Regions from separate parts of the Vibrio syngnathi genome, predicted to be linked through region 1. Evidence: predicted binding sites of a transcription regulator. Region 1 holds the regulator's gene; each other region holds the start of a gene.

The links. The regulator PurR, encoded in region 1, represses purine synthesis genes. The targets are predictions, from matches to a motif close to TNANGNAAACGTTTNCNTNA.
Region 2: a site for PurR is predicted at 4,101-4,120, ahead of folD (bifunctional methylenetetrahydrofolate dehydrogenase/methenyltetrahydrofolate cyclohydrolase FolD). Genes of this name have one in related genera too.
Region 3: a site for PurR is predicted at 3,577-3,596, ahead of purT (formate-dependent phosphoribosylglycinamide formyltransferase). Genes of this name have one in related genera too.
Region 4: a site for PurR is predicted at 2,889-2,908, ahead of metK (methionine adenosyltransferase). Genes of this name have one in related genera too.

What each region holds. Positions count from the first base shown of each region.
Region 1 covers NZ_CP017916.1:1,141,725-1,150,051, reverse strand. Annotated here, with positions in the region: gene mukB (chromosome partition protein MukB) at 1-27, opposite strand, end outside; gene mukE (chromosome partition protein MukE) at 24-824, opposite strand; gene mukF (chromosome partition protein MukF) at 805-2,142, opposite strand; gene cmoM (tRNA uridine 5-oxyacetic acid(34) methyltransferase CmoM) at 2,268-3,053, opposite strand; gene elyC (envelope biogenesis factor ElyC) at 3,169-3,975, shown strand; gene torR (two-component system response regulator TorR) at 4,068-4,781, opposite strand; gene torD (molecular chaperone TorD) at 5,069-5,716, shown strand; gene purR (HTH-type transcriptional repressor PurR) at 6,033-7,037, shown strand; cyclic di-GMP riboswitch class I at 7,208-7,293, shown strand; gene K08M4_RS05435 (TfoX/Sxy family DNA transformation protein) at 7,421-8,011, shown strand; gene K08M4_RS05430 (TVP38/TMEM64 family protein) at 8,166-8,327, shown strand, end outside.
Region 2 covers NZ_CP017916.1:913,606-921,932, forward strand. Annotated here, with positions in the region: gene K08M4_RS04460 (NupC/NupG family nucleoside CNT transporter) at 1-976, shown strand, start outside; gene K08M4_RS04465 (cation:proton antiporter) at 1,162-2,976, shown strand; gene folD (bifunctional methylenetetrahydrofolate dehydrogenase/methenyltetrahydrofolate cyclohydrolase FolD) at 3,165-4,022, opposite strand; tRNA gene K08M4_RS04475 (tRNA-Arg) at 4,234-4,310, shown strand; gene K08M4_RS04480 (GNAT family N-acetyltransferase) at 4,424-4,927, opposite strand; gene aroC (chorismate synthase) at 5,225-6,310, shown strand; gene K08M4_RS04490 (COG3904 family protein) at 6,423-7,025, shown strand; gene K08M4_RS04495 (hypothetical protein) at 7,022-7,408, shown strand; gene K08M4_RS04500 (trimeric intracellular cation channel family protein) at 7,460-8,083, opposite strand.
Region 3 covers NZ_CP017916.1:1,397,103-1,405,429, forward strand. Annotated here, with positions in the region: gene ihfA (integration host factor subunit alpha) at 1-166, shown strand, start outside; gene K08M4_RS06475 (RelA/SpoT domain-containing protein) at 452-1,228, opposite strand; gene K08M4_RS06480 (thiopurine S-methyltransferase) at 1,552-2,205, shown strand; gene purT (formate-dependent phosphoribosylglycinamide formyltransferase) at 2,336-3,511, opposite strand; gene cdd (cytidine deaminase) at 3,678-4,565, opposite strand; gene K08M4_RS06495 (LrgB family protein) at 4,851-5,528, opposite strand; gene K08M4_RS06500 (CidA/LrgA family protein) at 5,531-5,902, opposite strand; gene sbcB (exodeoxyribonuclease I) at 5,928-7,352, opposite strand; gene K08M4_RS06510 (sterol desaturase family protein) at 7,559-8,327, opposite strand, start outside.
Region 4 covers NZ_CP017916.1:450,583-458,909, reverse strand. Annotated here, with positions in the region: gene K08M4_RS02300 (response regulator) at 1-48, opposite strand, end outside; gene K08M4_RS02295 (hypothetical protein) at 390-626, shown strand; gene tkt (transketolase) at 715-2,709, opposite strand; gene metK (methionine adenosyltransferase) at 3,086-4,237, shown strand; gene K08M4_RS02280 (ABC transporter ATP-binding protein) at 4,573-5,331, shown strand; gene K08M4_RS02275 (ABC transporter substrate-binding protein) at 5,328-6,284, shown strand; gene K08M4_RS02270 (FecCD family ABC transporter permease) at 6,271-7,296, shown strand; gene K08M4_RS21920 (phosphoglycerate mutase family protein) at 7,286-7,750, shown strand; cobalamin riboswitch at 7,761-7,891, shown strand; gene K08M4_RS02260 (cobalt-precorrin-5B (C(1))-methyltransferase) at 7,998-8,327, shown strand, end outside.

The DNA.
Region 1 (8,327 bases):
TGATTGATACTTACCTCTTTCAATCATGCATCACCTTCTACTTTGTTCTGTTCGCCAAGGTTTGATTGGTCATCAAAGTCGGCTTGATCGTTAAAAATGTCTTGCTGACCGTTTTCGTCTACGTCTAGTTCTAATGCAGCTTCTGCCTGCTCTTCATTTAGCAAGCTGCCTTGGTTTGGCTCTTGTGTATGAACCACGGCTTCACCATCGCGAATAAGACGTAATTGTGCTTCTTTCATATCATCGCCAACACGAACGTCCGCACCAAAACGGAACACCGCTTCGCTGATACGGAATTTACCTGTTTCACCAATCACGATCAGCATGCCGATACGACGCAAACGGCGTAAAGAAGTACGTACTTTTTCAAACAGCTTTTCTTTATCTAAGTCAGAACCAGACGCACGGTTGGTTGCTAGCTTCATGAGTTTTTTCTCATCCGCTAACGACATCAGTTCATCAAACAACTCTTGATTGCTGAATATGCCTTCATGAGCCAAACGCTCTGGGCTTAGGTATAAGAAACACAATACTTTGCCAACTAGCATGTCGAGCTCAGACAAAACACTACGGCCAATTAAAGACGTAGAACGCGGGCGCAGATAGAAGAAACCTTCAGGCGCTTTTACCAGTTCCGTATTGTAGCGTTGATAAAAATGCTGAAGCTCAACTTCAAAATCAGAAAGCAACGCATGGTTATCGAGGTCTTCCGTTGAAACATGCTTGCCTGAACGCAACATGCTATCTAGCGCAGGAAACAATGGGTTCGCTATCGCTTTTACCAGTTTCTCTGGCATGTAATCATCAGTACTTGTTAATGACATTTGCTTGTACCTTTGCACCGAAATCGTTGATTGCCTGCCAATCCGGCTGAATAGCCTGATAGTCAGACTCTGAGTAACCTAAGCGCACGGCTTGGTCGACAACAATTCTGGCTAAATCAAAATGGTGTGTGCGAGGGTGTGCTGCGAGGTAATCGCGTAGCACAAGGCCAAGATCAATTGGCGCGCCTTGCTGTTTGTGAGCTTTCAACATATCTGCGATTCGTTCTGAAAGTAGATCGTTCACTTGCTCAAATTCTTCGTATTCTACGTCGATTGGCGCTTGCCCCATCACTTCGTCATCACGGAGCACAAGTGCTTCATCACGAAGATCCGTAAGTTTTTCTGCGTCTGCATAGGTCAATAACCATGGCGCATCAAAGTAGTCAGTGACTGACTGACGCAAGCGTTGGCTAAAGGCACGGTTTTTATCCATATCGATAGCGGTACGGATAAATTTGTGAACGTGGCGGTCGTAGCCGATCCACAAGTCGATTGCTTGCTGACCCCAACTGGTGATTCGGTCAAGCTTCATTTGCAAACCGAACAGGGTTTCGCCAACGAACTCGAGTTCATCGTCACCGTAAACAATTTCTTGAATATCGAGAATCTGTGTTTGCAGTTCGTCACCAGCCGCTTGCAAGGTGTCTTGCAATTCTTTTAGCGTGGCTGAGGTTTCCGATAGCAAAGACTCACAGTTATTGATCGCTTCTCGCCAGTCCTTATTTAATAGGTCGGCAATTTGCTGCTTAACGGTTTGTTGCTGCTCATCCATAACACGTTGGTTAAGATCAATCTGATCGAAAATTTCACCAACTGAATATTTGAGCACGCCGTAAACGTTCTTTTTCCAATGCCCCGGAGTTCCGCCCTTCTGCGCAGCTTCAATGGCTTTTGCCATCTCATCGGCAACCATAGAAAGCTGAATAGACAGTTTTAATTTAGAGAACTGACGGTGACGTAAGTAATAATCAGAGATACCAACGGCCAACGGTGATAAGCGGTAGATGCTCGCACCATCGGTGATTTCACTGGTAAAGCGGCTGATCAACTTCTGTTTAACTAGCTCATTGATGGCATTGTTGGCACGAAACGCAGACGCTTCGCCAGTATCTTCAAACAGTCGAGTGACAATGGTAAATGCATCGTGCAGTTCACCTTCGCCCAACTCTTCATCGAACCTTTCATTGCTTAGTACTGCGATAGCAATCAAAAATGCTAAGCGCTCTGGTGGCAAGTTTAATGAAAAATCATGCTGCTTGACCCAGCCCACCAACTCATCAATTGGCTGCTCTTCGGCAGTTTGAGTCATTTCACTCATTGTGGTTCCTGTTACTGTTCTTCGTCATATCGAACGTATTAGATATGACGCCTATTTCTTTATGACGCGGGCTTGTTACGATTGCATAGCGCATGTTGTGGCTTCTTTTACCACATTCACCACTGCTATTGCGCAGGTTTTTGAGCCCAAACGTGAATATAACGGCCTAGTGACAGGTATGGCTCTTGGCGACATAGCTGTTTCTCTAGTTCCAATACATCTTCGAACTGGTAATCGCCCATGAACTCCATATTACCTATGTAGTCACTGAAAGAGCGAATGCCTGATTTACCACAGATATCTAAACCAGCGTCTTCTATCCATTGATAAACCTCTTCAGGCCTCAAGCCTTTTTGTGGTTGCAGCTTAAACCTTTTTCGATGTGGCATCCCATTCAATACATGAGGAATGTTGCCACAAATCACATTTTTCAGGACTAAACCATGGTGGTTGTAAAACATTATCGAGGCGATGCCACCGGGTTTTACTTGTTCCAACAACAAATCAAGCGCCTGTTTAGGGTCTGCTAACCATTCCATTACGGCATGAAACATCACAAAATCGACTTTCTCTTCGAGATGCTCTGCCACTTTTTGTACCGGAGAATGGATAAAACGATACTGCTCGAGTAAACCTGCTTCTGCGATGCTTTCTTCCGCTAGCTTCAACATTTCAGAAGAGAGGTCGCACAGAGAAACGTTGTGGCCTAGTGTCGCAATTTTTTGCGACATTTGAGCAAGCCCACCTCCGGCATCAAGCACATGCAACGGCGAAGCGGATTGCTCAAATTTGCTCAAAGCTTGTTCTAAATCTTCCCATACGATGCACTGACGGATCTCTCCTTTGTCAGAGCCGTATATGTTTTTTGCAAATTTGTGGGCAATATCGTCGAAATTACGGTCTTCAGTCACGGCTACTTGAGTTATTATGTCCTATCGTGCCTGCTATTCTGTCACAGGAATTTCAGGAATAAAGAGGCGATGTCTCTTTTTACTACTAAGTGATGTTTTTTCGGACTATTCGGATATGTTTGAGCTGAAAAAAGTAGTGTCTTCGTTACTGATGCCACTGCCAGCAATGTTAATTCTCGCTTTTCTGGGTTTAGCCCTAGTGATGTTTACTGCAAAACGGAAGACAGGTTGCCTAATTACCCTCTCAGCCCTCTGTGGTATTTTCCTAATCGCTTTCCAGCCTGTTTCTAGTCAACTTTTAATGCCAATGGAAAGGCAACACACCGCTTTTTTACCTATCGATGATACCGTCGATTACATTATGGTTCTTGGAAGTGGTCACGTTGTTGATGACCAAATCCCGCCAACATCAGAACTTAGCCGCACCGGTCTGATGCGCTTAAGTGAAGGGATTCGTATCTTACGTCTTTACCCTGGAGCTAAACTCATTTTGTCTGGTTATGGCGCAGGCACTGAGGTGAGCAACGCAAAAATGATGGCTAAAGTAGCGCTAGCACTCGGCGTGGCAAAACCCGACATCATTCTACTTGAGACCGCGAAAGATACATGGGAAGAAGCTCGCCAAGCCGCTGCATTCGTTAAGAATAAGAAAATGGTGCTCGTGACATCAGCTAGCCATATGACTCGCGCACTTAATGAATTCAATGCCGCTGGCATGAAACCATTACCAGCTCCAACCAACTACCTTGCACAAGAAGGGATCGTTGAACCATGGAATAAGTACATGCCTAAGGCTATCTATCTCGAGCAGACTGAGCGCTATTGGCATGAGACGATGGGATTAGTTTGGCAAAGCTTGCGAGATTGGCTAGACACAAGTAATGACCCTGTCGAGAGCAGTACTCCGATGATAAACAATTAAAAAGTTCAGTAACAAAAAAACCGAGGCATCATTGATGTCTCGGTTTTTTTTACGTTCAAGTATCGTTACTGAAACCAGCTTTCCACGGGAAATTAGTCACCAGCAAACATGTAACCTTCACCGTGAACTGTCACAAAAATTTGTGGGTTTTTAGGGTCAAACTCCATTTTTGCACGCATACGACGGATTAACACGTCAATAGTGCGGTCATTCGGCGCGTCCACTCGATGGCTGATCATATTCAAGATACGTTCACGACTTAAAACTTGGTTAGGGTAAGAAGAGAGCGCAACCAACAGTTCATATTCCGCTTTGGTCAATTTCACCGGCTCGTTATTCTTACTTAATGCACGGCGAGGTATATCAAACGTCCACTCACCAAAACGAACCACAGATTCGTCTCCTGCTTCTTCTACCGCAACCGCTGCTGTCTTACGAGCCGCCGAAATGCGCCACAAGAGGTTTTTAACTCGAACCAACAACTCGCGAAGTTCGAAAGGTTTAGTAACGTAATCATCAGCGCCCATTTCAAGGCCAACGATCTTGTCAATGCTATCCGTGCGTCCAGTAACTAAAATTATGCCAATGTCTGATTGACTGCGTAATTCGCGAGTTAGCATCAATCCATCTTCGCCTGGCAAGTTGATGTCTAACATAATGAGGTCAACGTTATTTTCTTCTAACATTTTTCTCATTTGAGCACCGCTTTCAGCTTCGCTCACTGTGTAACCTTCATTCTGGAAATATCCAACCAGTTTACTGCGGGTTACCACATCATCTTCTACGACTAATACGTGATAGCTCATCTACACCACTTTTCTTATTTAATAGTTTCATTGACCATTCTATTCATAACTCGTAACAATTCTAGTACTACAGAAGATAAAAGCCAGAAACATGATTTTTTTTTGATACAAGACAATCTTAAACCTTGCTATTTGTCGCCCATCGCAATTCAATATAGGCATTACTACTAACGAGTAACTTTGCGTTTCGCAAATAACCTTGTTATTCAGCCTTGGTGTGCCTATACCCAAATCACTCGACGATGCTAGGTATACACACACCACAAGACTAAATCAGGATCTAAGAAATGAAAGATACGAAAGCATTCAACGAACAACGAGCAGAAATATACTGGTGGCTATCAAGCTTGTTCGCTAAAGAGCTCACTCAAGAAGAACTCGATCACTACCACTCTGTTGAAATTCGTTCTTTCCTAACTGGTTTAGGCGAAAATGAAACACTAAAGCCGGCAATTGATAGCTTAGTGGATGCGCTAAACCGTCTACAAACACGTGAAGATGCTCAATTAGAATTGTCTGCTGACTTCTGTGACTTATTCTTAAAGACTGATAAACATGGCGCACTTCCTTACGCTTCTATGTATATCGGCCAGACTGGCCTTTTGAACGATAAGCCAGCAAAAGATATGGAAGAGATCATGGCTAAACACAACTTGGTGGTTAACCAAGACCTGAAAGAGCCAGCTGACCACATTGCTATCGAACTCGATTTCCTAGGTAATCTCATCATTCGTTCGAACGAAACTGAACTTGAAGAAGAACTAGAGAAATCCTTCGCTGTTCAACAGCAATTTATCGAACAACAACTTCTTACTTGGGTACCAAAGTTCAACGTTAAATGTCATGACGTTGACGAATTCGGTTTCTACGCTTCAGTCTCATCTCTGCTACTTGCATTCTGCAAATTGGACACCCAATACCTCGCTGGTGAATAAGCTTATTGGATGACTCGTTAAATAAATTCAGAAGAATGTGACAATTCACCCGGATTTCCGGGTGAATTTTATTGCGAGTAATTTCTAGTCAGTCTAAAATTGTGACCGCAAACGATAAAATATGAAACATTCACGAAATGCTATGCTTATTATAGTTTTGAGCATTTCGGTGTTAAGACAAGCCGCTCAATAGCGGTTTTTTGTTTTTTAGCACTTTAGTACCCAAAGAGCCCTACAAATTTAAGCTCTTAGTTAGGTAGCTTAACGGCTACTTCATTCCGTACTTTGGGAAAGTAGCTTCTAATAGGATAAAACCATGGCCACTATAAAAGATGTCGCTCGCTTAGCAGGCGTATCAACAACAACCGTTTCTCACGTAATCAACAAAACTCGCTTTGTTGCAGAAGCGACGCAAGAAAAAGTAAATAAAGCCGTAGACGAACTGAACTATGCACCAAGTGCCGTTGCTCGTAGTTTGAAGTGCAATACAACCCGCACTATCGGCATGCTAGTTACTCAATCAACTAACCTATTCTTCTCTGAAGTTATCGATGGTGTTGAAAGCTACTGCTACCGTCAAGGTTACACTTTGATCCTGTGTAATACGGGCGGTATCTATGAGAAGCAACGTGACTACATTCGAATGCTTGCAGAGAAACGTGTAGATGGCATCTTAGTTATGTGTTCTGACCTAACTGAAGAACTGAGAGGCATGTTAGACCGTCACGCTGACATCCCTAAAGTAATTATGGATTGGGGCCCTGAGAGTTCTCAAGCAGATAAGATCATCGACAACTCTGAGGAAGGTGGTTACCTAGCGACCAAGTACCTCATTGAGCACGGTCACTCCAAGATTGCTTGTTTAAGTGGCCACTTAGACAAAGCGGCATGTGTTGAACGCATCGCGGGTTACAAACGCGCACTCAACGAAGCGAAGATTACTGCCGATGAAAATATGATCATCGAAGGCAACTTTGAATGTGACACAGCTGTGATTGCTGCTGACCAAATCATTGAGATGGAAGATCGCCCTACCGCTGTATTCTGTTTTAACGACACGATGGCATTAGGACTGATGAGCCGATTGCAAGAAAAAGGCATTCGTATTCCTGAAGATATCTCAGTGATCGGTTACGACAACATAGAATTGGCTGAATACTTCTCTCCACCGTTAACGACGGTTCACCAACCTAAGCGCCGTGTTGGTAAAAATGCATTCGAAATACTACTAGAGCGTATAAAAGACAAAGACCACGAAAAACGCGTCTTCGAAATGCACCCTGAAATTGTTGAACGAAGTACAGTTAAAACGTTAAATTAATTGATGTAATGAGTTTAGTTTAATCAAGCGCACCTTTAGGTGCGTTTTTTTTCTCAACAAACAAAATGCACTTGCATGCATAATTCGAAGATCATTAATTGAAGCAATATCACATTTTCAAGTAAGAAGTGTGAGCCTAATTCAACAAAAACTTTATTCTAATAACCCAGTCACGCACAGGGCAAACCACTTGAAAAAGTGGGACGCAAAGCTTCCGGCCTAAACCACTCGTTGGTATGGTAGCGGGGTTACCGATGGCAAAATGCAGTAACTGCTAATACTTTAGTAATTTACAGCCTATTGACAATTTAATTGCAACATTTTGCTAATCTCTCGGACCTGCTTATTTGGTGGCGTAGTTCAAATACACCGAGATAAATAACATGGATAAACCGATACTAAAGGACTCAATGAAATTATTTGAGCCCCTAGGAAAAATTAAGTCACGCTCAATGTTTGGTGGATTCGGGCTTTTTGCTGATGACACAATGTTTGCCCTGGTTGTGAATGACCAGTTGCATATACGATCTGACAAATGCACAACGCAACAATTCGAACAACAAGGATTTCAACCATACGTCTACAAAAAACGTGGTTTTCCTGTCGTTACTAAATATTTCGCTTTACCTGAAGGCTTATGGCAAGACCAAGAGAAAATCTTGCAGCTTGCGACTACGTCTCTAGGTTTTGCTAAAGAAGAGAAAGCTGAACAATCTTCTGCTAAACCAACTCGACTCAAAGATCTGCCTAACCTTCGACTCGCCACCGAGCGGATGTTGAAAAAGGCAGGGATCGATTCTGTAGAACGTTTATATGAATCTGGCTCTGTAAACGCATTTAACGCCATCAAAGAATCGCATGCGTCTTCTGTCAGTATTGAACTGTTATGGGCGCTAGAAGGCGCGATCAATGGTACACATTGGTCTGTTATACCGCAGCAACGTCGTGAAGAGCTTATCAATCACGTCAATTAACATTGTCAGTGCAAACTATCTAGATAATTAAGCCGCATTTTTGCGGCTTTTTTTATATCTGGTGAAAGTTATTCTATGCTTTGCCTGTCTATCTATACTAATGGTATACATTGAAAAACTAATGGTATGCATTGAAAATTTAGAGGAAGTATCAATGAGTAAAAAAATGATATTGGGTATTGTGTTGGTCATAACCATCGTCTTGTTAGGCGTCAATTTCGGCCAGTACTTAACGCTTGAAAATGCGAAAGCCCAACAAGCTGTTTTGAATGACTACATCGAGAGCAATTTCATTGCCGCTGCCGCTATCTACTTT
Region 2 (8,327 bases), 230 kb from region 1:
TGGTGGCCTAACGAATAACGGATTTGTTTTTGCTATTAACGTTCTCGGCATCATTATCTTTTTCTCTGCATTGATCTCAGGTTTGTATCACATCGGCTTTATGCCAAAGGTGATCAACATCATCGGCGGTGCTTTGCAGAAGTTTCTTGGCACAGGTCGTGCGGAGTCACTGTCTGCAACGGCAAACATTTTTGTTGGCATGATCGAAGCGCCATTGGTGGTTAAGCCTTACCTAAAACATATGACGGACTCACAGCTGTTTGCCGTAATGGTATGTGGTTTGGCCTCTGTTGCTGGTGGCACGCTAGTGGGTTATGCATCGCTGGGTGTTGACCTAAACTATCTGATCGCTGCGGCATTCATGTCGGCACCAGCTGGTCTATTGATGGCTAAAATCTTAGTACCAGGCAGCCCTGAGGATGTTCAAGAAAATATTGAGTCTGGTGTGGAGATTCCACGAGCAACAAACGTAGTTGAGGCAATGGCAGATGGGGCTATGTCTGGACTTCGTATTGCCGTTGCGGTGGGTGCGACACTTCTGGCCTTTATCAGTGTGATTGCGATGCTGAATGGCTTGTTAGGTATTGTTGGTGGCTGGTTTGGCGTAAACCTAAGCTTCGAACTTATCCTAGGTTATGTGTTCGCACCCGTTGCATGGCTGATCGGTGTACCATGGTCTGAGGCTGTGGTTGCAGGCTCGCTGATCGGTAACAAAATCGTTGTGAATGAGTTTGTGGCTTTCATCCAGTTAATGGACGTAAAAGATGCACTGAGTGAGCACTCAAAAGCGATCGTTACTTTTGCACTATGTGGTTTTGCAAATATCTCTACCATGGCAATTCTGATCGGTGGTTTGGGCAGCTTAGTTCCAGAGCGTCGCTCTTTCATCTCACAATACGGCTTCAAAGCGATTTGTGCAGGTGTGCTTGCCAACTTAATGAGCGCAGCGATTGCTGGTGTGGTGCTTTCTCTTTAGCTAGATGATAAGTACAGAGTGGATGAGTCAGTCACTTTGTTTCCCCTATAGTAAAGTGACTGATTAATCACACTAATATTCGGTTAGCATGAAAAAGAGAGCCTATAGTTTAATTACATAGGCTTTATTGTTTCAGCAAATAGGTTTGTATCACAAGGTGTGGCGCAAACCTTTTAGGGGCACAAATGGATTTGTCGATTACTTCTTCTCTGGCGTTAATTGGACTCTTGTCCTTGGCTTGTCAGTTGCTTGGCTGGCGTTTGCGTCTCCCCGCTATTCTCCCTCTACTTGTCGTCGGCCTAATGTTAGGTCCCGGCCTAAATATCCTTAATCCTGATGCCATTTTCGGTGATGTGCTGTTTCCTCTGATCTCATTAGGGGTCGCCATCATTCTTTTTGAAGGTGCATTGACCCTTAATTTCAAAGAAATCAGAGGCCACGGTCGCATGGTGACTCACTTGGTGAGTTTCGGCATGTTGATTACATGGGCGTGCATTGTGGTGGCTGCATACTACTTTGTAGATTTCAGTTGGCCATTGGCGGCACTGTTTGCTGCATTAGTCGTGGTGACTGGCCCAACGGTGATTGTTCCCATGCTGCGCAGCATTCAGCCCAAATCTTCGTTAGGCAGCATCTTACGCTGGGAAGGGATAGTGATTGACCCGATTGGCGCTCTGTTTGCCGTCCTTGTTTACGAATACATTGTCTCTTCTGCCGATCCTACAAGCCATGTTCTGTCGGCGTTGGGGCTGACTTTAACCATTGGTTTGGGCTTAGGGATCATCGGTGGCCATTTGATTGCTAAGATGCTGAAAGGGCATTGGGTTCCCCACTATTTGCGTAATGTGGCCGTGCTGACGTTAATGCTCGCCGCGTTCTCTTTTTCAAATGACCTGAGTGAAGAGTCTGGCTTATTAACCGTGACTATCATGGGTATCTGGCTCGCCAACGTGAAAGGCTTGGATCTTGAAGACATTATTGAATTCAAAGAAACCCTGACTGTGTTACTCATTTCTGCGTTGTTTATTCTGTTAGCTAGCAGGCTTGATTCAGGGACTTTTCTCTCAATAGGTTGGGGCGGAATTGGCTTATTAGCGGTCGTCATGCTGGCGGCTCGTCCTCTGAGTGTGTGGATCAGCGGGATCGGCACGGATCTTACCTCAGCAGATAAATGGTTTTTGAGCTGGATGGCGCCTCGTGGGATCGTTGCTGCTGCGGTTTCTTCTTTGTTTGCTATCAAGCTTCAAGAGAAGCAATTGATTGAAGGGGCTGATTTACTGGTGCCAATGGTGTTCTTGGTCATCATTGGCACGGTTGTGATTCAAAGTCTAACCGCAAGTTGGTGGGCAAGAAGGTTAGGTGTGACTCAAGAGAAAGCGCAAGGGGTTATCTTCTTTGGCGCGACTCATTTTGCAAGACAGTTCGCCAAGGTGTTGGCGACACACAACATCAACAGTGTACTTGCCGATACCAACTGGGAAAGCATTCGCTTGGCGCGTATGGAAAACCTCAATGTCTATTTTGGTAATCCAGCCTCAAGCCACGCGGAAAATAATCTGGAATTGGACGGGATAGGGCGTGCCATGATCGTTTCGCCTTACCGTCAAACCAACCCACTAGTCAGTATGCACTATCAAGATGAGTTTGGTGAAAATAAGGTGTTTGAGCTTGAATCGACAGAAACTAAACACGAAAGGCACTCAGTGAGTCGAGATGGCAACAGAAGTCTGTTTTCAGAAGGGATTACCTATTCCAAGCTTAATTCATTGATGGCTCAAGGCTGCCAAATTAAGAGCACGGGTTTGACCGAAGCGTTCGACCTTAATGAGTTTAACGCGCTGTATCCTAAAGCGATTCCACTTGGTGTGATTACTGGGGGTGACTTCCGATTGGTGACGCAAGGTTCTGATTTGGAAAAACTCATATCAACGGAGTGTCAGGTCATTAGTTTATTGCCGCCTTCTGAACAGACGGAAAAGGTCGAGATACCAGATAAGTAGCAACGAGCACTGCATCAAAAGCGAGTCGCCCTGATTCAAAAACGAATAGCTTTATATCAAAAAGCGAATAGCTTAGTATCAAAAAAGCCGCAACGTTCATCACGTTACGGCTTTCGAATTCTGCTTAGCTTATTTTACTCTAGGGCTAGGCCATTGATACCTATTGCTACCTAAGCCGTCATTGCAGACTATTTCGAGTGAAACTGCTCACAAGCGATCATGGTGTTCTCGATTAGGCTCGCAACTGTCATTGGTCCAACACCGCCCGGTACTGGTGTGATGAAGCTCGCGCTCTCTTTAGCCACATCGTATTCAACGTCGCCAACGAGCTTGCCAGATTCCAAACGGTTGATGCCTACATCGACCACAACTGCGCCTTTCTTAATCCAAGCGCCAGGAATGAAGTTAGGCTTACCAACGGCAACCACAACAACATCTGCTTGACGTACATGACCTTCAAGGTCTTTGGTGAAGCGGTGACACGTTGTCGTTGTACAACCGGCTAGAAGAAGCTCTAACGTCATTGGGCGACCTACGATGTTTGATGCGCCAACCACAACCGCGTGTTTGCCACGTAAGTCGATGTTATAACGGTCAAGCAACGTAATGATGCCTTTAGGCGTACAAGAGCGCAGCTTAGGCATACGCTGAGCTAAACGACCTACGTTGTATGGGTGGAAGCCATCAACGTCTTTTTCCGGTGTGATACGCTCAAGAACGTGAGTAGTATCGATACCAGCAGGCAAAGGCAGTTGAACTAGAATGCCATCAATCTCTGGGTCTTCGTTGAGTTGATCGACTAGCGTTAGCAATTCATGTTCGGTGGCAGTTGCTGGTAAATCAAAAGATTTCGAGACGAAACCAACTTCTTCACACGCTTTGCGTTTACTGCCAACGTAAACCTGAGATGCCGGGTCTTCACCCACTAAAACAACCGCTAGGCCCGGAGCACGCAATCCAGCTTGAGTACGAGCTTTTACACGTGCCGCTACTTCAGAGCGAACTGTTTGAGAAATTAGCTTTCCATCAATATTTTGAGCAGTCATGAATTTCCTTAGTATTGATATTCAAGTTAGTGGCTGATGTTTTTGGCGCATTATTCCAGAAAATCTTTTTGATTACCATCAAGCAAACGTTTGCTTTGTTCTATTTTCCAACACTTATAATCCTATTGCACTTTTTTTACTCACTTGGATCAGAATGTTACATAAAGCCGTTGCTTTACTGATTCGAATTCGTATAATCCTTTCCTGTAGCGCGCCCTTAGCTCAGCTGGATAGAGCACCTCCCTTCTAAGGAGGTGGTCGAAGGTTCGAATCCTTCAGGGCGTACCACTATTTAAAGAAACCCGATAACTCCCTGAGTTGTCGGGTTTTTTGCATTTCAGAACAACTTAATCTTTCAATGCCATGTTGTGTCTTTAGATCTCTTTGTCTTTCAGTTGTTGCTAAACGGCAACGAGCTGTGGTGTATATCTAAGGCCTAGCATACTGCATCCATCTTCCAAGTAACGATCGGTCACGACGTCGAAACCGAACTTACCATAGTAGTCTTTAAGATGAGCTTGTGCCGAAATAAAAATTGAGCAATCAGGGTAAATCTTCCTAGTGGTATCAAAACTCACTTGCATGAGCTGGTTACCTATCTGTTTACCTCGGTATTCTTTCGCTACGATCACTCTCCCGATACAAACATCATCTGCATCAGAATCGTGCAGAGGGAGAACATCGATGGGGTATCCAAGCTTCTGAGCCATAATTCGGCTATAAGCTACTAGACGTTCGTTCTCATAGCCCATGACGTGATAAGTATCTGGGTGATTATCTTTACCATCCAAATCACTGTATGGCGTGTTCATATCTACGATAAAAATATCGACTCTTTGCTGTAAGAAATCATAGAGCTCTTGAACAGACAGGTCCGCAAATTTTTTAACTCTCCACTCGATCATCATTTTTCTCCTTATTATTTTGGGCTACAACATAGAGAGTATTCAAACCGAGTTCATTAACCTTTGTTAACTGGCTATGAAACTATTCAAAATCACCACTTTAAAGCGCCACTCATTTTTCCTCGTTATTAATTTCGTTCGGCTGATGTAATAGAAAGTTAAAATTGTTGGTTTTTTGGGGTTTACATCATTTGGTAATAAAGCCAATATGAATTCACGAAGAATAGACAAGTAAAGCTGTTAGCCCGTAGGTTTAGGAATCAAACCTTCTGCTCAATGGCTGATTTAGAGGAAGTAATGGCAGGAAACAGTATCGGACAACATTTCCGCGTGACCACGTTCGGAGAAAGTCACGGTATCGCACTAGGATGTATCGTAGATGGGTGCCCACCAGGATTAGAAATTACCGAAGCAGACCTTCAAAGAGATTTGGATCGTCGTCGCCCGGGTACTTCTCGCTATACAACGGCTCGCCGTGAAGCGGATGAAGTAAAGATTTTATCCGGTGTATTTGAAGGCCAAACTACGGGGACTTCTATTGGTTTACTGATTGAAAATACAGACCAGCGCTCTAAAGACTATTCCGAAATTAAAGACAAATTCCGCCCTGGTCATGCTGATTATACGTACCACCAAAAGTACGGTGTGCGTGATTACCGTGGCGGTGGTCGCTCTTCGGCTCGTGAAACGGCAATGCGTGTTGCGGCAGGTGCGATTGCGAAGAAATACCTGAAACAAGAATTTGGTGTTGAAATCCAAGCATACCTTTCTCAAATGGGTGATATCTCAATTGATAAAGTCGATTGGAACGAGATCGAAAACAACGCTTTCTTTTGCCCAGATGCCGACAAGGTACCTGAGTTTGACCAACTGATTCGTGACTTGCTAAAAGAAGGCAACTCGATCGGTGCGAAGATTCAAGTGGTTGCGACTAAAGTGCCTGTAGGCCTTGGTGAACCAATTTTTGATCGTCTAGATGCCGACATCGCACACGCTCTTATGAGTATCAATGCGGTGAAAGGTGTTGAGATTGGTGATGGCTTCGATGTCGTTAATCAGCGCGGTAGTGAACACCGTGATCCATTAACTCCAGAAGGCTTCAGCAGTAATCACGCTGGTGGTATCTTAGGCGGTATTTCTACTGGTCAAGATATTGTGGCAAGCATTGCGCTTAAACCCACATCAAGCATTACCGTTCCTGGTGACACTATCACCAAAGACGGTGAAGCAACGCAGCTAATCACTAAAGGCCGTCACGATCCATGTGTTGGTATCCGAGCTGTGCCTATCGCAGAAGCGATGTTAGCTATTGTATTGCTTGATCACTTGCTACGTCACCGTGGTCAAAACTTTGGTGTGACAACAGAAACACCACAGATCTAAACGGTTAATGACAATCAATTACAATCAATTACGTAAGAGCTGTTTTTCTTATGGTAGATTTTAAAGGTACAGAATCTACTTTGAATCCCCTTACTGGTTGGAGTAATTATTTATGCTCAAAAAGCTTCTCTTAGCAACGCTGTTTCTTAACGGTTGCGCTTCTGTTGATTACGATAGTGTTTACTATTCGAAGTGTGATGCATCATTGGAAGGTGAAAGGTCACTCACATTTTATGTCAAGGGTGATACCGCCATTCTCTCTGGGGTTGTATGTAGCGGATCTCCCGATGCTTTTGAAGATATGTTAAATCAGAATCCGCAAGTGACCATGCTAGAGTTTAAGAATATCAATGGTTCTGCGGATGATGAAGCAAATACGGAGCTGGGTTTGATGGTTCGAGAAGCTGGTATGAATAGCTATATCGGTTCATCTGGACTTATTGCTTCGGGCGGTACTGATCTGTTTTTAGCGGGTGTAAAAAGAACCGTTGAACAAGGTGCGAAAATCGGAGTTCATTCATGGAGTTCAAGTGATGGGTTGAATGGCTCTCTGCTGCCAAAAAATCATTTTGAACATGAACGTTACTTGGGTTATTACGAAACGTTAAATATCGATTCAAGTTTCTATTGGTACACTTTGGAAGCTGCGAAACCCGAAGGTATGCACTACATGAGTCGAGAAGAGCTTGTTCAGTATGGGGTTATTAAACAATGAAACGATTAATTTCAGTGTTTATGATTCTACTTCTTACCGCATGCACAACAGTAGAAAGCGAGCAGGAAGTAAAGTTTCAGTGCCAAGCACCAGCAACGCTAGAGTTTAATATAAAAGGGTTAAAACCGACGGCTGAAAGTGAATGTTTTTTTGGTGAACTTTCAATCATTGAAGGTGGTTCGGATAAGCATGAGTTAGAGTTTTGTGCGAATAGTTCGAGCCAAGAATATGATTTTAAAGCTGAATTTAGTTCGCAACCGAACGTATTTAATTCTCTTCACTCTAGTGTTGGTAAACGCGCAAGTATTTCTTTTGTCGAAACGCTTAATTATTTGCGTGAAGAAACGTATATCGCGAACTTTAACGTGGACTGTGTTGAATAACCATCTCTCATGAATTTGCGCTTCTAATTTTTTAGAAGCGCAAATCTGGAATTAGTGAACCGAGCTTTCAGGGTCTAACTGGAATGACGGTAAGCGCCACTTGAATCTTACAGCCGCCATACGTAGCAAGTAACCAACCACAAGCGTAACGGTGGTTGCGGTTACGTCGTTGATGCCAAACTCAAGTAAGCCTAAGTACAGCCCTGAAGCGACAAGGGCAACAGACGCGTACAGCTCTTCATGCAGCACTAATGGTGTTTGACGGCAGATAAGGTCTCGCAGCAGGCCACCAAACACGCCAGTCACCAATGCAGACACCATGCAAATCATTGGGTGCAAGCCCATGGTCATCGCCACTTTAGTACCAATGATACTGAATACGATAAGCCCCAACGCATCCAAACGAATGAACAAGCCTTTTAGCTTGATTACCCATTTGGCTAATCCCGTTGTGATAACACCAGCAATACAAGTGATCGCCAGGTACTGGGGGTTTTCAACCCAGCCTAAAGGGTAATGGCCGAGTAAAATGTCTCTTACTGTACCGCCGCCAATTGCCGTTGCACTTGCAACCAGCATTACACCAAACCAATCCATTTTTTGTTTGCCAGCACTGAGAGCGCCGGTCATGGCTTCTGCCGTGATGCCAATGATATACAAAACACTTAGTAGCATTGCTGTAACTCTATAATTTAGGTCTATAAATTGGAGTCTTATAGGCCATAGGGATATAAAAATGAAGCGCGAGTGTAGTAGTAAAAACGCTGATTGACGAATGAATATTTGTACCGTGAATAGGCATTTCAGATTAGCTAAACTAATCATTCACCTCAAAATGGTGTAATCTGGAAGCAGCAATCGATTGTCATCATAAAGTATTATGATCAACCTAATGTCATTGCCAGTGATAGGGCTTTAC
Region 3 (8,327 bases), 260 kb from region 1:
AAAACTGTCTGGTTTTGGTAACTTTGATCTTCGCGAGAAAAACGAGCGACCTGGTCGTAACCCGAAAACTGGTGAAGACATTCCAATTTCTGCTCGACGTGTTGTTACTTTTAGACCGGGACAAAAATTAAAGGCCCGAGTCGAAAATATTAAAATCGAGAAGTAGCCAAGCAATAGACCACGCCAAGCGTGGTCTTTTTGTATCTGCGTGTTATGCATCATTTGCTGACTTTCTTGTCACTAGTTTCTCTTAGTGGTATCACCTGACTCTCTTTTCTTAGCTGTCCTCTTTCTCTTTAATCATCATTAGTGACATCCCTATATTTATCTTTCTGATAGTAATTAAGCAATTAAGCAATTAAGTAATGAAAGCAATGCGAGAACGCTAGTAAAAAGAAAGGGCTGCGATTATGCAGCCCTTTGTTGTTTATGATAATTGCTTAGTCAGTGATTAAGCCGCTTTAATGTGCGTTGTAATGTACGGTTGCCATGCTTGTTGGTAAAGCTCTAAAGATTGGCGTCTTAGACTATTTATTTGTGCCGCTTCGATATCGTTGATTGGACGATGTTCTGCAATGGCATGACGCTCAATGCCTTGGATAATTTCATACAGTTCGTGCTCAGGGCCACTTTTTACATCAGCAATCGCTTTTAAGTGAAGTTGAACTTCGGCAATGATGTTGGTCTTTGGTAAACGAACCAACAAGTTAAGGTCACGGTAGCCAGAGTCGGCTGGTGATTTAAACTTGTTTTTCAGCTTAACAACGTCCGCTTCACGGCTTAGTGCTTCGTAAACTTCAACCAAGCTCTCTACATCGTTCGCGATGATAGTTGCACGGGCTAAGTCGGTAATTTTTGTTACGTCACCATCAAGCTCAAGAGCGATTTTTTCTTCTGCTCGAGCTTGTGATTTAACGCCAGCAAATAGCGCTTCAGAATTGGTGAGCAGGGCAGTACTTTTACAGATGGTTTCTAGTTCAGCTTGGCCTTGGTGCGCCTTGCTGTACAGAATATCGAAGTCGGTGTAAGGCTGAGTCGGGCGTGAGTCGAAGGCTTTGATGCCGTAGAGGCCGCTCAAACTATGACGGAATACGTTTGATGAAACTTGGTTTTGCGCAGGAGTGCGCGTTTGATCAGTCGAACTTGTTGAAACAGGTGCTGCTGCGAATGCAGGCGCTCGGCTCAATACCAATAGCATTAGGGCCGTCGTGCGGAGAAATACACTCATTCAAACTCCAAAATACAAGGTTACAAAAACGGGTAGTCAAAAGGGGTAACCAGTAACGCATAAGAGTAAAAACAGCTTAACTAAACTCACTACATATTAAATGGGGCTAGTTAAGACAGAAACCAACTCTAACGTTTAATATTGCTTTAAAATGTGAAGATATAGACAAATAATCCAACCGTTAGTTCCGCAATTATCAGAACTTTGAACTTAGCCAGTTTCTGATTTTATCGAAACCAATGTGGTACTTTAAACCAAGCTAAGGTTGCTCTTACCTCTCTATACTGTACCCTTGCATTATGACTGTTTAACATGAACGAAAGATGAATAATCCTGAATTTTGGCACAATAAATGGGCAGCCAACCAAATTGGTTTCCACCTTGAAGATGTAAATCCACTTCTGATTAAATTTTGGGAAAAGACGGAGCCTAGTTACGAGAAGAGTGTGTTTGTGCCTCTTTGTGGCAAAAGTGAAGACCTGATTTGGCTAGCGACCAAGCATGAAGAGGTTCAAGGTGTCGAATTAAGCCAGATCGCGGTTCGCGCATTTTTTGCAGAGCACCTTTACACCCCGACTGTGACTCAAATCAGTGGTCAGCACGAGTTGTACCAATTCGATGAGCTTAACGTTTACACGGGTGATTATTTCACCGCGCCCATTCAGCCAGTCGACATCATTTATGATCGCGCGTCTTTAGTGGCATTGCCTAAAGAGATGCGAGTGCAGTATGTAGAGCGTTTAAAGCAACTGTTAAAGCCTGGTGGTAAGATCCTTCTGGTGACTCTAGATTATGACCAAAGCGAGATGGCCGGGCCTCCGTTTAGCGTACCTAAGTTAGAAATCGAACAGTTGTTCGCGGGATACAAAATCACATTGTTGAATCAAGATATCGCAGACGATGAACATCCGAAGATTGCTAAGAAAGGTTTGTCTCGATTCAGTGAAGAAGTGTATTTGATTGAGTCTGACGCTTAAGTTCAGTGAGCTTTCAAGCGAAAAGACCGCTCAAATAAAAAAGAAGACACCAACAAAAAGACGGGCTCGATAGCCCGTCTTTTTTATTGTTCAAATCTGAAGTTGTGATTGTTCAGAATGAAATCGCTGGTTAGTAAATTACTTTTACTTTAGAAGCACTCTCAATTGCATCTTCAATCGCTGTCTCGGTGCTGTTACGACGAGTAAGCGTCACACCTAAACGACGGCGACCATCGATATCAGGTTTACCAAACAGGCGAACTTGCGTTTGTGGTGCGTCTAGAGCCTCTGTAAGGCCTTCAAAACGAATGTTGGTTGAAGTGCCTTGACCAAGGATAACCGCAGATGCACATGGGCCGTATTGCGTGATTGATTTGATTGGCATACCCGTAAACGCGCGTACGTGTAGTGCAAATTCCGATGAATCTTGAGACATCAATGTTACTAAGCCAGTATCGTGTGGGCGAGGGGACACTTCGTTGAAGATAACGTGATCGCCTTTAACAAACAGCTCTACGCCGAAAATACCGTGACCACCTAGTGCGTTAACCACTTGTTCAGCCGTGTATTGAGCAGCTTTAAGTGCGTTGTCTGACATCACTTGTGGCTGCCATGATTCACGGTAATCACCATCTTCTTGACGGTGGCCGATTGGTGCACAGAAATGAACGCCGTCGACTGCGCGAACGGTTAGAAGCGTGATTTCGTAATCAAAATCGATGAAGCCTTCAACGATCACACGACCGGCACCAGTACGACCACCTTCTTGTGCGTAGTCCCAAGACTTCTGAATGTCTTCTTGTGTTTTGATAACACTTTGGCCTTTACCTGAAGAACTCATTACTGGCTTAACAACGCAAGGCATACCCACGAATTCAATAGCGGCAGCAAAGTCTTCAAAGGTGTCTGCAAAGCGATAAGGAGAAGTGCTCAATTTTAGCTCTTCAGCAGCTAGGCGACGGATACCTTCGCGGTTCATCGTTAGCTTGGTCGCATTTGCAGTGGGAACGACATTTAAGCCTTGTGCTTCTAGCTCTACCAACTTGCTGGTGGCAATAGCTTCAATTTCAGGAACCACATAATCTGGCTTTTCTAGTTCAATGATCGCTTGAAGTGCATCACCGTCTAACATGTCTAAAACATGGCTACGATGCGCAACTTGCATCGCTGGTGCGTCTGCGTAACGGTCACATGCAATAACTTCCAAGCCTAAACGTTGGCACTCGATAGCAACTTCTTTACCGAGTTCACCTGAACCTAATAGAAGCACACGAGTAGCATTTTCACGAGTAGCAGTACCAAACATAGAAATTCCTTCCGATCTTTTGAACGATTGATTGAAAACGGGGTGATCATACTTATTTCAATGATAAAAGCAAACGTTTGCGCGGTTGTTGCGTTAATTACAGGCATAAAAAAAGCAGCTCTGTAAAATGGAGCTGCTTCTTTAAAATTTTGTTAATTAGATGTGCTTAGATTGCTAAGTAAGTCACTGGTATGTCGGGATTAATCGCTTCCAACGTAGACTGCGTATCCGCCAAGTGACTGATGCTACCTTCAGCGATTTCAACCAAGGCAGCACTTTCAATTTGTTCAAAATCGAAGCCCGCCAGTTTAAGTTGAATCAACGCCACTTGTAGAGGTGGTAGGCTAGGGTTGAACGCTGCGTTTTCTGCGTAAGCACCCGTGAAAATCTCACCTGACGTCAGTTGTAGTGAAACACCACTTAGGTTTCTGGTGTAAGGAGCGTGGCTGCGGTTTAGTGCTGCTAGTGCTTCTACAACAATAGGCGTTGTTTCTTCAGTCGTGTGCTGATGATCAAGCTTAGTCATTAGGCCAGTCGTCACACCTAAATCAGCAGGGCCGAACGAGTCTGGCAGGTATTCTTGCAGAGACATTTCATCACGTTGTGGAAGCTGAACTTTAAGCTCTTTCGCAGTGGTCAGTTCGTTCATGAACTGACGACAGTGACCACAGGGGCTGAAATTGATCGTGATATCGGAGATACCTTGTTCGCCTTTCATCCAAGCATGGCTGATTGCAGATTGCTCAGCGTGAACGGTTTGACCAAGTTGAGCACCAGCGATTTCAAGGTTTGCACCAAAATACAGAGTACCAGACAAACCACGTACGATTGCACCAACATAAAAGTCAGATAACGGCGCGTAAGAATACGCAGCGGCAAAAGGAAGTAGCGCAATACGTAGCTCGTCATCCGCTAAACCACTTGCTTGCAGTAGGCTAGCAAATTGTTCTGGAGACAATGTCGCGTCAAAGTTGTCTGCTAATACGATGTCACTCAAAAGTGCTTTGATTGCTGTTGGAGCACTTTCCAGCGCCAGGGTAATACGACTGTTCATGTTGAATCCTTAATTGACCTTAGGCTTTAAGTTTATGCAATACTCAGGAATTTTCTGTGACAAGTATCACTATTAGATTGTTGTTGTTACATTGGCTTGCATAGTTAGAGTGAGGTCACACTTGAAATCGATTGCAATAGCTATTTTTGCAGTTGATATCGCACTTATTGCCCGTAATAGAGCGTAACTAGTCTGCTATTACTAACTAAATGTGAGAAAAAAGCCCAAGCAGGCACTGAAATCAACAGTATTCTGGTTGGGCTGAATCGTGTGGTGAGGTTTTAGTTAAGAATAGAACCAAACCACGAGCGAAAATATGCTCGGTGCAATGATTGAGGTAATGACGCCACAAAGTACAAGCGCTAGAGAGCTGAATGCAGCATCTTCCTGATTCTTTTCAGCACATGTCGCAGTACCTAAAGCGTGAGACACAGTACCCATGGTTAAACCACGTGCGATAGGGCTTTTAATGCCAATGAGATTGTAGATTGGGTAAGCAAAGATTGCCCCAAATAGACCAACAATCAATACCAGTATTGCCGCAATCGCTGCTTCACCACCTAAATGGCTCGATACTTCCATAGCAATTGGCGTGGTGACTGACTTACCTAATAAACTCGCAATCAAACTTAAGTCCGCTTTAAAAGCCACGGCGATTAATGCTGTCGTTGTCATCGACATCACACTGCCTAGCGTGCAAGCGAAGGTAATGATTCGCCAGTTTGCTCTGATTTGAGGTAGTTGTTCGTAAAGCGGGTAAGCAAGGGCAACAACCGCAGGCTGCAGCATGTAGGTAATCCATGTGTTGTCTGCATAGTAAGTCTCAAACGGTACTTTGAAGAACGTGAGTATCGGAATGATGATACCAATACTGATTAGTAGGGGATTACACAGCGGTGAGTTTGCTTTTTTACTGACCCAACGAGCAAACAGGAATACCACGATGGTGAGTAGAATCCACATGATCAGTTACCTCTCGATAGCAAGCGGTCTAAGAACCATGATAAGGACACCAACACCAGTAACGTGCCGCCAACGGCGCTTGCCATAATTGGCAATGCGTTCGCGATGAGCATGTCGAAGTGATCCATCAACCCAACACTGATCGGAACAAACAGTAAGATCATTAGGCGGATAATCAAGCTTGCACCGGGTTGTACCCAGTGCGAAGGGACAATACCAATCACCATGGCGGCAAACAGAATCAACATGCCAAAAATACTGCCTGGGATTGAGGTATCCAAAAAGTGCTGTAACGCGTTACCTGCTGTCAGTGCTCCTATGATTAAGGTGAAGGAGATTAAGCAGTAAATCAGTTGGATCAATCTTTCTTTCAAAGTGTTACGTCTCTTGATAATGGAATTAGCTAGCTAACTTTTCTACGTATTGATAAACCGCCTTCAAGATAGCCATTTTCTTCTCGTCGCTTTCATGTTCGTGCGCGAGGTTTTCAAGATTGAGCATGTACTCTTCTAAACGGCTCTCATAAAACTCTCGACAATGGTTCGCCCATTTCAACTGTTCAGCTTCGTCGAGTGTCCATGGGAAGTTGCGCGCACGGTAACGGAACAGTAACGGTTTAATACGTTCGTCGCTGAAGGTGATATCTAAAGCGGCCAAGTTGTTCGGGTCAGTTTCGCGAATGATGTTCATCGCTGCTTTATCAGCAGGTGAAAAGAAACCGTCGTAAAGGTGTGTATCAACATCATCACTCTTCTCGTACTCTCGTTCTTGTGAGTACAGGCCGATCAGTTTTTCGCGGATCTCTGGGTGTTCGCGCAGCAGTGCCAAGTTCTTCAAGCATTGTTGGCGATCGATACCGATGGTTTCGGCGTTTTCAGCCGTCAGCGTTTTGGCTGGAGCAAGGATAGGGCACTTGTTCAGTTGGACCAATTTGATTGGCACGGGGAGCTCGTCTTCACCCAGTTCACTGCGTTTGGTGTAAAGCCTTTCTCTGAGTTCATCAGCGTCCAGTTCTAACAGTGGGCTTGGATCTTTGGCTAAATCAATCACGATAACCGCATTTTGATTGGTTGGGTGCCAAGCCATAGGCACTACCCAGCTTGTATAGTTGCAGTCACGGCCAAACATGCCCGAAACGTGCATTAATGGCGTCATGTTTACAATATCAACCAGGTCATTCAGCTTGCGCTTATGACGCATATTGTAAAGGTAATCGAACATCTTAGGTTGTGCTGCTTTCAGCTTCTTCGCTAACTCGATGGTCGCAATAACATCGGCCATCGCATCGTGCGCGTTCTCATGTTCGATGCCGTTTGCCACAGATAGGTGTTCCAGTTTGAAGCTTGGATAACCTTCTTCGTTCTCTGGCCAAACAATGCCTTCAGGGCGCAGTGCGTGAACAGCGCGCATTACATCGAGTAGATCCCAACGAGAGTTACCGTTCTGCCAGCTCCACGCATATGGGTCGATGAAATTTCGGTAGCAGGTGTAACGCGTTACTTCGTCATCGAATCGAATACTGTTGTAGCCAAGGCTTGTGGTGTTTGGTTTAGCTAACTCAGCATGGATCTTAGCGATAAATTCTGGCTCAGGAAGACCTTGAGAAGCTGCTTTTTGTGGTGTGATACGGGTGATCAGTGCCGCTTCAGGCGCAGGGAGGTAATCAGCAGGAGGTTGGCAGTAGATAACCAAAGGCTCTCCGATAACATTGAAATCTTGGTCGGTACGAACACCTGCGAATTGACTCGGACGATCTTTCGCTGGGCTCACGCCCCATGTTTCGTAATCGAAAAAGAAGTAGGTTGGCTGATTATCTGAACTCATTGAATTTCCTGAACAGTAAGCGGACGACGTTTACTGTGGCTGAAGGTTAGTTTTGTTCAGTATCTGATAGTATGCGGTGCACGTGCAACCCAGATCACAAATAAATTGTCGGAAAACGGTGCTTTACTATTCAATCGAGTCGTTGGGGATGCCTTTGAATCCAGTTGAGGCGGTTTGTTAGTTAATACAATCTGTCTAGCGTCCGTTTAATCTGATGGAGGTGAGAGTATCAACTGGACTTTCTGTTTGATGGTTAACTCTCGGTTCCTCAAATCTTTGAATATAACCTTCCATTCTTGAAAGGTAACCACTATCGGGTTAAAACTGTTTACTGGCTTAGTGACACCGTAACGTACAGTTTCAACTTCAGGTTCGAACGTACTAAACAACTTATCCCAAATGATCAAAACGCCGGCGTAGTTCTTATCGATGTATTTCGGGTTTTTGCCGTGATGTACTCGATGATGCGAAGGGGTGTTAAAGATGTATTCAAGTGGTCCCAAGCTTCGTATCCATTGTGTATGGACAAAGAACTGCAAACCTAGATTCAGAAGCACCACAAAGATGACCCATTTAGGGTCAAAACCTATGATGACCAACGGTACCCAGAATAGCCACATGCCTGCGAATGGGTACATTAAGCTTTGACGGAAAGCCGTACTGAAGTTCATCTGTTCTGAGCTGTGGTGCGCGACGTGTGCTGCCCACATCCAGCGAACACGATGGCTTGCTCTATGGAACCAGTAATAGCAAAAGTCTTGCAACACCATCAACACAATGAAACTCAGCACGCCCATTTCAATGTCTATTAAACGCCAACCAAACATCCAGAGATACAACTGAACGACCAATAACCCGGTGAGCAAATCGGAGAGTTGATGCATTCCCGCAAGCGTGAAGTTACACATCACTTCTGAAAGTCTATAGCTGGAGTTATCTGGCAGTCGACCTTGCTTCTGACCGATAAAATACTCA
Region 4 (8,327 bases), 690 kb from region 1:
GAGAATTTCCTGATTATCATCCACAATCAAAATAATCTTATTAGCCATGACCCAACCTATGCCACTAAATGATTATGGATACATTCGCTCACTTCCTCATTCATTTCAAGAACATGAGTGATGAAATGCGTTCAAACTCCACAATGTAAGCTGTCAGTTACAAATAAAGCACACTTTGTCATTACGTGACGTTAGTACATCCCCTCACACATTTCTCTATATATGCAAAAATCCGATTCATTTGTACATTAGATACAGTGACTACTCTCGCCAAATTAAGCATCAGTACTAGGCAGATGAATAACATTTAATATACAAATAAAATCTAATGAGAAACCTGAATCTGCGGCTGTTTGTTTTTCCTCGTTTATTCAACCAAAGGAAAGGTTATGTCTGGATACCCAGCGACTCATTTGTGTAAGAAGTGCAATAAAGAGACACCACATAGTGAAGTTCTCGTTCGAAAAGACAGTAGTTATGATATTGATCATTCAGTGCTTGGTCGTATTAAATTATTTGTTCATTCGATAGTGAATGGTGGGCATTACTACGACATGGATCGTTATGTGAAATGTAAAGTATGTGGCACTCAAGAAGTGGATAGCTGGGGAAATGAATTCGAATAAGTTCATTTGTATCAGCATTAGGTTCAATATTGCACGCATAAAAAAACGGAGCCACTTGGCTCCGTTTTCTCTTATTTATAAGCGGACTTTACGCTAATAATTCTTTAGCTGTCTTTACTACGTTCTCAGTAGTGAAACCGAACATTTTGAATAGCTCGCCTGCTGGTGCAGATTCGCCGAACGTTGTCATACCGATGATCTTGCCACCGAAACCAACGTACTTGTACCAGAAGTCAGCAATGCCAGCTTCAACAGCGATACGAGCAGTAACGTCAGATGGAAGTACAGACTCACGGTATTCAGCGTCTTGCTTATCGAATGCGTCAGTTGCAGGCATAGATACTACGCGTACCGCTTTACCTTCAGCGGTTAGTTGTGCTGCAGCTTCAACAGCAAGCTCAACTTCAGAACCAGTTGCAATGATGATTAGCTCTGGCTTGCCTTCACAATCTTTCAGGATGTAACCACCCTTAGCGATGTTTGCAACTTGCTCAACATTACGATCTTGTTGTGCAAGGTTTTGACGAGAGAAGATTAGAGATGAAGGACCATCTTTACGCTCAATAGCCAGTTTCCAAGCCACTGCAGATTCAACTTGGTCACATGGACGCCATGTGCTCATGTTTGGAGTCAGACGTAGAGACGCGATCTGCTCAACCGGTTGGTGAGTAGGGCCATCTTCGCCTAGGCCGATAGAATCGTGCGTGTAAACTTGGATGTTCTGAACTTTCATCAGAGCAGCCATACGCATTGCGTTACGCGCGTATTCCATGAACATTAGGAACGTTGCACCATACGGTACAAAACCACCGTGCAGAGCGATACCGTTCATGATAGCCGTCATACCGAATTCACGTACACCGTAGTGGATGTAGTTACCAGAGAAGTCAGTTGCTTCAAGAGACTTAGAACCAGACCACATAGTCAGGTTAGAAGGCGCAAGGTCAGCAGAGCCGCCCATGAATTCTGGAAGCATTTGACCAAACGCTTCTAGTGCGTTTTGAGATGCTTTACGTGAAGCGATGTTTGCTGGGTTAGCTTGAAGATCAGCAATGATTGCGTTTGCTTTCTCTTCCCACTCAGCTGGTAGTTCGCCGTTAGTACGACGTTTGAATTCTGCTGCTAGCTCAGGGTAAGCCGCGGCGTATGCGTCAAACTTAGCGTTCCACGCTGCTTCTTTCGCTGCGCCTGCTTCTTTCGCGTTCCACTCAGCTGCGATATCCGCTGGGATTTCGAACGGGCCGTGTTCCCAACCCAATGCTGCTTTAGTTGCTGTGATTTCATCAGCGCCTAGTGGAGCACCGTGACAATCATGCGTACCCGCTTTGTTTGGCGAACCAAAACCGATGATAGTTTTAGTACAGATAAGCGTTGGACGAGGGTCAGCTTTAGCCGCTTCAATCGCTGCATTGATAGCGTCAGCATCGTGACCATCTACTGCAGGGATTACGTGCCAGCCGTATGCTTCAAAACGCTTAGGTGTATCGTCAGAGAACCAACCTTCAACTTCACCATCGATAGAGATGCCGTTGTCATCCCAGAAAGCGACTAGCTTACCAAGACCTAGCGTACCCGCTAGAGAACATGCTTCGTGAGAGATACCTTCCATCAGACAACCATCACCCATGAATGCATAAGTGAAGTGGTCTACGATGTCGTGGCCTTCTTTGTTGAACTGTGCAGCCAATGCTTTCTCAGCCATTGCCATACCAACAGCGTTGGTGATGCCTTGGCCCAGAGGACCAGTTGTTGTCTCGATACCAGGAGCGTAACCGTACTCTGGGTGACCTGGAGTCTTAGAGTGCAGTTGACGGAAGTTTTTTAGATCTTCAATTGAAAGCTCGTAACCTGCTAAATGAAGCAGAGAGTAAATCAGCATAGAACCATGGCCGTTAGACAGGATAAAACGGTCACGATCAGCCCACTCTGGGTTTGCTGGGTTGTGGTTCAAGTGGCCACGCCAAAGAACTTCAGCGATGTCAGCCATACCCATAGGTGCGCCAGGGTGGCCTGAATTTGCTTGTTGAACACCGTCCATGCTAAGTGCGCGGATTGCATTGGCTAGATCTTTACGAGAAGGCATGTCTGCTCCTGGTTACATAAGCGATTTAAAAAAGAGATGGATGCTAAAGTTTTCATTTTTATTAGCGCGGGTATTCTCTCAAACGACTATAGCGACTGCAAACGTTTTACTGGCACTTTAACGGTCATTTTCCGCAATTTTCGATCATTTACATCACTTAACATGGCTTTCCACAACCAACACGCAAACGTTTGGTTATGACATATCATAAAAAAGAGCTTGTAATTCGACCGTTGGAATTTAAAATAGCCGTCTAGATGTAGAAACACCTACAAAATATACTGTATTTAATGGCGGCGCTTCCTTGATTGCGACGGCATAAATTATTTGCATTTAACTATTTGCAACTAAAAACTAAACTAAAAGTGGAGCTCTCATGGCTAAGCACCTATTCACTTCTGAATCTGTATCAGAAGGCCATCCAGATAAAATTGCAGACCAAATCTCAGATGCTGTTCTTGATGCCATCATTGAACAAGATCCAAAAGCACGTGTTGCTTGTGAGACTTACGTAAAAACCGGCATGGTTATGGTTGGTGGTGAAGTAACTACGTCAGCATGGGTTGATATCGAAGAAATCACTCGTGAAACAGTACGTGAAATTGGTTACGTTCATTCTGATATGGGCTTTGACGCTGACTCTTGTGCTGTACTAAATACCATTGGTAAGCAGTCTCCAGACATCAACCAAGGTGTTGATAAAGCGGATCCTAAAGATCAAGGTGCGGGCGACCAAGGCATCATGTTTGGTTACGCAACTAACGAAACGCCAATCCTAATGCCAGCTCCAATTACTTACTCTCACCTGCTTGTTAAGAAGCAAGCTGAAGTCCGTAAGAGCGGCAAGCTTGACTTCCTTCGCCCAGATGCGAAATCTCAAGTAACCTTCCAATACGACCAAGGTAAGATCGTTGGTATCGACGCTGTTGTTCTTTCAACTCAACACTGTGATTCAGTAACAACACCTGACCTACGTGAAGCGGTAATGGAAGAGATCATCAAGCCAGTACTTCCTGCTGAGTGGATCAACAAAGACACTAACTTCTTCATCAACCCAACAGGCCGTTTCGTAATCGGTGGTCCAATGGGTGACTGTGGTCTAACAGGTCGTAAGATCATCGTTGATACCTACGGCGGCGCAGCTCGTCACGGTGGCGGTGCATTCTCTGGTAAAGATCCATCAAAAGTTGACCGTTCTGCAGCTTACGCAGCGCGTTATGTAGCGAAAAACATCGTTGCTGCTGGCATGGCTGACCGTTGTGAGATTCAACTGTCTTACGCTATTGGTGTTGCAGATCCAACCTCTATCATGGTTGAAACGTTCGGTACTGAGAAAGTAGCTCACGAAATCATCATTGAAGCGGTTCGTCAAAACTTCGACCTACGTCCATACGGTCTTCAAGAGATGCTGAACCTGCTTCAGCCTATCTACAAGCAGACAGCTGCATACGGCCACTTCGGTCGCGAAGAGTTCCCTTGGGAAGCTACTGATAAAGCAGCAATCCTAGCGGACTTCGCAGGCCTGTAAGCATTACGCAACACGCCTAGCTACAACGTAATTTTAAAAGCCTCTGCTCTCAGAGGCTTTTTGCTTTCTATTCTTCTATTCTTCTATTCTTCTATTCTTCTATTCTTCTATTCTTCTATTCTTCTATTCTTCTATTCTTCTATTCTTCTATTCTTCTATTCTTCTATTCTTCTATTCTTTCACTAATCAATCCTAACCCTTTCAAGTAATACAAGCGTTAACTAATAGTTTATTTTAATAATTGTGGGGATTTTACGTGCTGAGATCAATGTTACGTAAACGTTTAAATTTTAATGTAATGGCACTTGTTAAAAACAAACCATTCTCAGTAACTCATGTTTTATTGCCACAGACTTTCTGTTCAACAACAAAACACTCAACGACTACACCCACTCGATCTGAAAATTAGTCAAGGTGAGCGCTGGGTAGTCATTGGACGCAATGGTTCTGGAAAAACCACGCTATTAAAGGCGCTGGTTAATTTGCTTCCCTTCAAAGGCGAAGTCGTAATAAACCAATTGCCACTAAGTAAACTAACTTGCCAGCAAAGAGCAAAACAAATCAGTTACCTTCCACAGCACAGTCAAGTGGATAGCCGTTTAGCTCTAAGAGAGTACATTCAACTTACCGCTTCTCATCAAGCCACTTCTAGCTTTTCAGTTGACCAAATCAGTAAAGCACTAAAGATTGATACTTTCCTCGAACGAAGAATGGGACAGCTTTCAGGAGGCCAGAAGCAGCGAGCGCATATTGCACGATCTTTATGTCAGAACGCCGAGTTCCTGGTATTGGATGAGCCTCTAAACCACTTAGACCCATGCGCTCAAGGGGAAGTCTTATCGCTATTGAAAGAACTGGGTAAAACACTGATTTGCTCACTGCATGATATTTCCCTTGCTGCCAAATTCGCGACGCACATTGTGATTTTGGAACACGGTGAACTGGTCGCGAAAGGAAAAGTAGAAGAGCTACTGACCCACAAACAGCTTCAGCCGATTTTTGAAGTAGATTTAATCAGCACAACCAATAAGCGCACACAGAAAACAAGTAAGTTTTTCGACATTGAACTCGACCAAGGACAGGATCTTTCATGAATAAATTATCAGCATCAGCTTTAACTTTTACTTTCTTACTTTCCATGTCCGCACAAGCTCAAATCACGGTAGAAAACTGCGACTCGACACTTACGTTAGATACGTCGCCTAAAACCTTAATCACTCACGATATCAATATGTCTGAGATGGCATTTTCTCTCGGGCTTGAAGAGAATATGATCGGAGTGACCGGTATTAGCGGGTACTACAAAACGACCCCTGAATTTAATCGCCTTCAGGGCAACATTCCAGAGCTCGCACCGAAATATCCGTCTTTGGAGGTGTTAGTTAATGCAAACCCTGATGTTTTCTTCGCAGGATGGAATTATGGTATGCGTCTGGGCGGCTCAGTCACGCCTGATTCACTGAAAGAGTTTGGCATTAACACTTTAATTCTGAATGAGAGTTGCAGCCACATCCGTAAAGATAAGCAACCAGCTAGCATGGAACAGATGTTCGATGACGTGACACGCCTTGCGACTTTATTTGGTCATCAAGACAGAGCTCAAACACTGATTTCCACGTGGAAAGAGCAATTAGTACAGATTCAACAGCAAACCAAGAATCAAACTCCGCTTAAAGTCTTTTTGTATGATTCAGGGGAAGATAAACCATTCACTGCCGGGAAATACGCGACAGTGAGCGCCATGATAAAAGCGGCAGGTGGCGACAATGTAATGAAAGATCTGGATATCAGCTGGGGAACCACATCATGGGAGTCAGTTGCGATGCATAACCCTGATGTCATTATTCTTCTCGATTATCAAAATGGGACAGGCGCTAAAGGCATGCAAGCCTTTTTGGAACAACACCCAGCGATGAAACTGACCACAGCGGTAAAGACGACCCAATACCTTCCTCTACGTTATGAGGAAATTACTCCTGGGCCAGCAAACATAGCTGCAATTGAAAAACTGGCACAGCGCATCCAAGAAATCCATGACAAGTCTTAGTACTAACCTAAACCGAACCGTACTGAACACCTGCGTATTCAGTTCTGTTTTTGCCCTCTTAGCGATGCTTTCTCTGAGTTTAGGCAGCGTTAATCTATCTTTTACACAAGTCGCTACGATTTTTTCAGCTGCGATGAGTCAACAGATCGACTCTCCGATAGATCAAGTGGTACTGCATTTACGCTTGCCAAGAACAATCATCGCGATTATTTGCGGTGCTGGATTGGGTATTGTGGGGGCGTTATTACAAACCGTCACAAAAAACGACCTTGCCGACCCCTTCATTTTTGGATTGTCATCTGGTGCAGCGACTGGAGCTGTGTTTGTGATTACAGTCATCGGCAGCGCTATCGGTATTTGGACACTTCCACTCGCCGCTTTCATCGGCGGAATAATCTCGGCTTCGGCTGTGCTATTTCTAGTCAGAAAAGTAAATGGGCAAGCGTCTTCTCAAATTGTTTTAGCTGGGCTGGCTATCTCATTCTTATTTACAGCCTTAACCAATTTCTTGGTCTTCCACGGTGACCAACGTGCTGCCCATTCGATTCTATTTTGGTCGTTAGGAGGCCTAGGGAATGCGCGCTGGGACAATGTGTTAATTGTGCTTGCTGGACTTCTCGCCTTGATAGCCCTCAGTATCTTAAAACATCGTCAATTAGATTGTTTACTTGCGGGAGACGACGTAGCACAAACGATGGGAGTCGATACAAAACGCTTGCAAACTGGTGTCTTTATTGTCTGCGCTTTTGCGACTGCATGTTTTGTTTCTATCATCGGTGTCGTCGGATTTATTGGCTTGATGGTTCCTCATATCGCGAAAAAAATCATCGGCCCACTACACAAAAAGTTACTCATCACTTCAGGGCTGATTGGGGCTTTGCTTATGCTATTAAGTGATATTTTGGCAAGAACTTTGGTTGCACCTCAAGAACTGCCTCTTGGTGTTGTCACCACCGCGTTTGGAGCACTATTCATTGTTTCCATTTTGATGGAGAAAAGTAATGAAAGCTGAACGCTTCACCATCATTGCGATTCGTCATGGCGAAACCGAATGGAACCGAATTGGCAAAATGCAGAATCAATTGGATAGCCCTCTGACAATGGAAGGCAAACGACAGATGCATAACGTCGGTCGTTATCTCGCGACTCAAAAGTCATTGACCCTCAATGCTATTTACACCAGTCAATTAGGCCGTGCTATTTCGAGCGCGAAAACGATCGCACGCTACCTGAAAGTGCCCGTCATTTCTCAAATGGAGCTCAGTGAGTTCGATTCAGAACAGCAACGAAGAACAATGGCTATTCAGTGGATCCAACGAATTTCTCGTCACCACAACAATGAGAACCCTATTTTGCTGCTCGGACATGGCGACTGGATAAAAACATTAGCCAGTTTAGGGACACCAAAGCAAATCATAGAAACACCTAATAACGGAGAAATCCTCAGAATAGATATCGAAATATAACGTCAACATCAGGGAATCAGGTGTAACTCCTGGACTGTACCCGCAGCTGTAAGCGATGAGCCCTTTACAAACCACTGAGTCACACGACTTGGGAAGGAGTAAAGCGCAATGAGAACCTCAACATCGTAAGTCAGAATACCTGGGCATACATGAATATCGAGCGGGAAAACTCAACACCTATCCATACCTTGTCTAACAAGGGAACGCTCTGTATTCGTCAATACCTCAAACGTAGATGAAGAATACTGTGGTCACAAAAGTTAAACGATCCAAAAATAAGTCCGATCTCCGCAGTGGGTTTACCACAGGTGCGTGCGCAGCTGCAGCAAGCAGAGCGGCAGTTCAAACACTGTTAACCGGACAGCAGCCTGACTATATCTCCATCACTTTACCGAATGGTGAGCCCGCTACGTTTAAGGTCGCGTTTATCCAAACATCCAACGATGCGGTGACCGCCAGCATTGTTAAAGATGCAGGAGACGATCCCGACTGCACCCACGAAGCCCATATTCAGAGTATTGCCCGCTGGCATTCAGACCCCGGTTTTCACATCGATGGGGGGGTTGGCGTAGCGCGT